DNA from 2 places in the Xenorhabdus siamensis genome. Region 1 is predicted to be linked to the other one. Evidence: predicted binding sites of a transcription regulator. Region 1 holds the regulator's gene; the other holds the start of a gene.

Region 1 (3,197 bases):
AGCTGTTTTGATGCCAGCTCGCTGATAATCTCTAAGGCGCGCTTTTTACTCGAACAAGGTACGTTGTTACGCGTACATTCGAATGAAAGCACTGAACTTAGTGGTAAATCTGTTTCGTTGTTCATTTCTTTATTCACTTAGGGCCTGTAATACCAGATGCCTGAGTTTAGACATCTGGTATCAGAGCACTATTTATGCTTATGCCATTGAGCCTTCTGGTTGTTTCTTTCGTTAGCTGCATTCATTTATTGCCTACTTTGATGCAACCGGAAGTCTATTGGATATAGATAGAACAGTGCTAATCTTATGACAGTCCCGTTGTCTGAAAACTGTTAATGTTGTCTCAATTTACTTTTATGTTTGGTCAATTGACGAGCCAGTTTGTCTGCCAGCGCATCAATTGCTGCATACATATCTTCATGCTCTGAACTCGCATGCAACTCTCCTCCATTGACATGCACCGTGGCTTCAGCGATTTTCTGCACCTTTTCCACTCGGAGGATGACCTGAATAAGGTTAATCTTATCGAAATATTGATCCAATTTGCCGCATTTTGTGTTTACAACGTTGCGTAGTGCATCAGTGATTTCAAGATTGTGGCCTGTAACATTGAGTTGCATAGTGTTTTCCTTCTCTGTGTTGTTCAAACCCATTTTTTACGTTGGTTTGAAGGCGGGATGGATAACGACTCTCTATATTTTGCGACAGTTCGACGTGCTACTTGAATGCCTTGCTCGGCAAGTAAGTTTGTCAATTTACTGTCACTCAGTGGCTTGGCCGGGTTTTCTGCCGCGACCAGTTTTTTCACCAGTGCCCGTATCGCCGTAGAAGAGGCTTCGCCTCCGCTATCAGTATTAACGTGACTGGAGAAAAAATATTTCAATTCAAAAATCCCACGTGGACTATGCAGATATTTCTGAGTTGTCACACGGGAAATGGTGGATTCATGCATGTCAACCTGATAAGCGATATCAGCCAGTACCAGTGGTTTCATATATTCCGCACCATATTCAAAGAAATCTTGCTGTCGCTCCACAATGCAGTGACTGACTTTCAATAACGTTTCATTGCGACTTTCGAGGCTTTTTATCAGCCATTTAGCTTCTTGCAGGTTATTACGGATAAACAGGCTGTCACTCTCATTATGAGATTGTTGCCCTAGTGCAGCATAATGCTGATTAATGCGCAGACGAGGGATGTTATCGGTATTCAGCCTGACCTGCCAGCGTTCATTCTCTTTCTGGACTAATACATCGGGAATAACGTATTCGGATTCTCCGGTATTCACCATTAATCCGGGCCTCGGCTCCAGTGACTGAATAATATCAATTGCTGCTTTTAATGCACTTTCTTTTAATTTGCTCTGTCGCAACAAATTTCGAAAGTCCCGGTTGCCCAATAGTTCAAGGTACTTGCTGGTAACCAGTTTTGCTTCGTTCAGGTAAGGTGTTTCTGCTGGTAGCATTGCAAGCTGGATCAGCAGACATTCACGTAAATTACGTGCCGCAACACCAATAGGATCAAAGTGTTGTACTCGCTTGAGTACGGCTTCGATTTCTTCTAAAGTCAGTTCATCATCACCAATGCTGACAAGGATCTCCTCGACAGGGACTGTCAGGTAGCCTGTTTCGTCAATGGCATCAATGATCGATGTGGCGATGGCTGAATCTGTTTCAGTAAAGGGAGTCAATGCAGCCTGCCACATTAAATAATCTTGTAATGTCTGGGTTGTTTCACCTTGATAGACGGGAAAATCATCTGCGCTGTAGTCACTTTTTGCTCCCAGAAATGTGCCCGCGGTGTAAATTTCATCCCAACTAGTATCAAGAGGAAGCTCTTCAGGCATATCCCGTTGCTCAAGGGCTTCAAGAGTATCCATGACTTTTGTTTCGCTATCAGGATATGTTTCTGCATCAGGGGCTGTTTGTGCATCAGAATAGCTTTGGATATCAATTTCTTGATACAGTTCTTCTTGCTCAAGCATAGGATTGGCTTCCAAAGCCAGTTGGAGCTCCTGTTGAAGTTCAAGCGTAGAAAGTTGCAACAAACGGATAGCTTGCTGAAGTTGCGGCGTCATCGTCAATTGCTGACTGAGCTTGAGTTGCAAACTTTGCTTCATAACGTTCTCACTTCCTCCTGAATTGATCCTTAATGCTCCTGAACTGAATGCCCTTGAATTTTACCTGACAATGAGCTTAAAGCCGGAAGCCCTCACCCAGATAAACGCGCTTAACTTGCTCATTGCTGAGGATATCTTCTGGTGTACCGTGGGCAATCAAATTCCCCTGACTGACAATGTAAGCGCGCTCACAAACATCCAGTGTTTCACGGACGTTATGGTCAGTAATCAGAACGCCCAAACCACAGTCCCGTAGGTGTTGAATGATCTTTTTAATATCAAGAACAGAAATAGGGTCAACACCTGCAAAAGGTTCATCCAATAGAATAAATTTAGGATTTGCGGCCAGTGCGCGGGCGATTTCCACACGACGGCGTTCACCACCGGACAATGATTGACCAAGGCTGTTACGCAAATGAGAAATATGAAACTCTTCCATCAATTCTTCGGCGCGCGCTTTGCGCTGTTCCTGATTGATATCCTTACGGATCTCAAGAACCGCCATTAAATTATCGTACACACTCAGCCGACGGAAGATAGAGGCTTCCTGTGGTAAGTAACCGATGCCCCGGCGGGCACGTTCATGCAGAGGTAGCAGGCTGATATCTTCATGGTCTATAGCGATAGTACCTGCATCACGTGGCACAATACCGACAACCATATAGAAAGTTGTGGTTTTACCTGCACCGTTTGGCCCAAGCAGGCCCACAATTTCACCTGATCTTACTTTCAGGCTGACATCCTCAACGACTTTACGTCCCTTATAAGCTTTTGCCAGATTGTCCGCGTTTAATATTGCCATACGTCGTTATTTACTCTTTTTATTAACATCAGTGTTGTTAACACCAGGGCCTTTTTCCTGCAACTGGGAAGGTAATAGGACGGTGGTGACATGCTTACCTTTATCGCTAAAGGCTTCCATTTGCTGTGTTGGCACTAAATAGGTGATTTTATCGCCTTTGATGTTACTGTCGAGCTGTTCAAGATAAGCATTGCCTGTCAGTGTGACTAGCTCACTACCCATTTCATAGCGCATCTTTGAAGAATGGCCTTTGATGGGTTTACCATCATCCTGCAA
Region 2 (3,197 bases), on a different contig from region 1:
TTTGGGAAAATCAGCCATTTCTATCCAACCTTTCAGCCTTTGCACTTTTTTGGTGCATTGTATCTTATTTGATCATGAATTGGTCACCCACTCTATCGAGAAGGAAGGTTCAGAGGGAAAAGAGCCCATCCGAAGATGGGCCAAAAGTTTCACGGCAACAAAATAAAAAGGAAAAATGGTAATGCTTTTAAGCACTACACACTGTAATACAGTTCAAACTCCAGAGGATGCGGAGTCATACGGACGCGTTCGATTTCACTGTTCAAGACACCAATATAAGCATCAATTGCATCATCAGTGAAAACACCACCGTGGGTTAGGAATTCGCGATCGGTATCCAGTGCAGCCAGTGCTTCTTCCAGAGAAGAGGCTACAGTTGGGATCTCTTGGGCTTCTTCGGCTGGCAGATCATACAGGTTTTTATCCATCGCATCGCCCGGATGTATTTTGTTGATGATACCATCAAGGCCGGCCATAAGCAGAGCAGAGAAGGCCAGATAAGGATTGGCGGCCGGATCTGGGAAACGTACTTCAATACGACGGGCTTTACTGCTGGCTACAACCGGAATACGAATAGACGCAGAGCGGTTGCGGGCAGAATATGCCAGCATCACGGGAGCCTCAAAACCAGGTACTAGACGCTTATACGAGTTAGTAGTTGGATTAGTAAAGGCATTCAGAGCACGGGCATGTTTGATGATGCCGCCGATATAGTAAAGAGCCAGTTCAGATAACCCACCATATTTGTCGCCGGCGAACAAGTTGACCCCGCCTTTAGCCAGTGACATGTGACAATGCATTCCTGAGCCGTTATCTCCGACCAGCGGTTTTGGCATAAATGTCGCTGTTTTGCCGAAAGTATGGGCGACATTATGGACCACATATTTATAAATTTGGGTTTCATCCGCTTTTTTGGTCATGGTGTTGAAACGAGTTGCGACTTCGTTCTGACCCGCCGTTGCCACTTCGTGGTGGTGGGCTTCCACAACCAAACCCATTTCCTCCATAGTCAGGCATATTGCTGAACGCAGATCCTGAGAAGAGTCCACCGGAGGCACAGGGAAATAGCCACCTTTAACTCCTGGGCGATGGCCTTTGTTACCGCCTTCATAGCGAGTGCCGCTATTCCAGGCTGCTTCGGTATCATCAATATGATAATAAGAACCTGAAATAGAACTGCCGAAACGGATATCATCAAACAGGAAGAATTCCGGTTCTGGCCCAAACAAAACAGTATCTGCAATATCACTTGCACGCAGGAAATCTTCTGCACGTTTTGCAATAGAGCGAGGGTCACGACTATAGCCTTGCATTGTGCCGGGTTCTAAGATATCGCAACGTATAATGAGCGTGGTATCGTCAAAGAAAGGGTCAAGCATTGCGGTAGATGGATCTGGCATTAATACCATGTCGGATTCATTGATACCTTTCCAACCTTTGATAGATGAACCGTCGAACATTTTGCCATCTTCGAAGAAATCTTCATCAATTTGGTGGGCAGGAATAGTGATGTGCTGTTCTTTACCTTTAGTGTCAGTAAAACGTAAGTCAATAAACTTCACCTGATGTTCTTCAATCATGGACAAAACATGTTCAACGGACATATGCGTTCTCCTGGTTTACGTAAGCTGGATAAGGTGCAGGCTGCCTTATCTTAAGTGGCTGATAGTGTCTTTGTATACAGCCAATTTTTATTGCAATTTTCAATGCCAGAATACAATGCGAAAAGCGTGCCAACTTTTAAAAATCATTGAATATGAATGTGTATATTTATAAACAGGTATAAAACTCAGCAAATGGATAAAAGCACAGAGGGATAGTTAAGTATATTTGCACCAAATGGGTGAATAAAAAGTTAATAATGCACCATTTTGGTGAAAATAAATAAGGTTAAGCCGTTACAGATACTGTTATTATCACTTTAAGTTATGACACGTTTATATTCAGAAAATAGATAAACTTCAAAAGTGATGCACTTCACATTTATTTCACTCTGTAGCTATAACGTGTAAAATAGCACCATATTTGTGTTAAATGAGAGTAGCGTTGCGAACTGTCACGCTGTCTGTATTTAATATTTCTTCAAATAGCTAAAACGGTAAAAATACTTGTCAATTAATAATTTAAGAAATATTGCCATTATCGCTCACGTTGACCATGGCAAAACTACGCTGGTTGATAAACTCCTACAGCAATCTGGTACATTTGATGAGCGTACAGCGGCAACCGAGCGCGTGATGGATTCTAATGATCTGGAAAAAGAACGTGGTATCACCATTCTTGCAAAAAACACCGCTATTAAATGGAATGACTACCGTATCAATATCGTAGATACCCCAGGCCACGCCGACTTCGGTGGTGAAGTAGAGCGCGTGATGTCAATGGTCGACAGTGTTTTGCTGTTGGTAGATGCGATGGATGGCCCGATGCCGCAGACTCGCTTTGTCACTCAGAAAGCCTTCGCTCACGGTTTGAAGCCAATTGTAGTTATCAACAAAGTTGATCGTCCTGGTGCTCGCCCTGACTGGGTAGTCGATCAGGTATTCGACCTGTTCGTAAACCTTGGTGCGACCGATGAACAGTTGGATTTCCCTATTGTTTACGCATCTGCACTGATGGGGATTGCCGGTAACGACCACACAGATATGGCAGAGGATATGGCTCCGCTGTATCAGGCAATCGTTGAGCATGTTGAGCCGCCTAAAGTTGATCTTGATGGCCCATTTCAGATGCAGATTTCTCAGTTGGATTACAACAACTACGTTGGGGTTATTGGGATCGGTCGTATCAAGCGCGGAACAGTAAGACCAAACCAGAACATCACTATTATTGATAGTGAAGGTAAGACGCGTAATGGTAAAGTTGGTAAAGTTTTCAGTCACCTGGGATTAGATCGCATCGAATCTGACAAAGCGGAAGCGGGTGATATCATTGCGATTACCGGTCTGGGTGAACTGAACATCTCTGATACGCTGTGTGAGGTTAATGCAGTTGAAGCTTTGCCAGCCTTGGCAGTTGATGAGCCTACCGTTAGCATGTTTTTCTGTGTTAACACCTCACCGTTCTGTGGACGTGAAGGTAAGTATGTGACCTCCCGCCAGATCCTGGATCGTTTGAAAAAAGAGTTGGTTCATAACGTTGCACTGCGTGTTGAAGAAACTGAAGATCCAGACGCTTTCCGTGTATCTGGTCGTGGT

The links. The regulator sigma-54, encoded in region 1, starts transcription at its own class of promoters, with help from an activator protein. The targets are predictions, from matches to a motif close to GTTGGCACANNTTTCGCTNT.
Region 2: the regulator sigma-54 is predicted to act here: its motif matches at 1,719-1,738, upstream of glnA (glutamate--ammonia ligase).

Annotation. Positions count from the first base shown of each region.
Region 1 is NZ_JBBMXE010000014.1:206,605-209,801, reverse strand. It holds gene ptsN (PTS IIA-like nitrogen regulatory protein PtsN) at 1-125, opposite strand, end outside; gene hpf (ribosome hibernation promoting factor) at 333-620, opposite strand; gene rpoN (RNA polymerase factor sigma-54) at 644-2,119, opposite strand; gene lptB (LPS export ABC transporter ATP-binding protein) at 2,196-2,921, opposite strand; gene lptA (lipopolysaccharide ABC transporter substrate-binding protein LptA) at 2,928-3,197, opposite strand, start outside.
Region 2 is NZ_JBBMXE010000005.1:299,603-302,799, forward strand. It holds gene glnL (nitrogen regulation protein NR(II)) at 1-18, opposite strand, end outside; gene glnA (glutamate--ammonia ligase) at 195-1,604, opposite strand; gene typA (ribosome-dependent GTPase TypA) at 2,109-3,197, shown strand, end outside.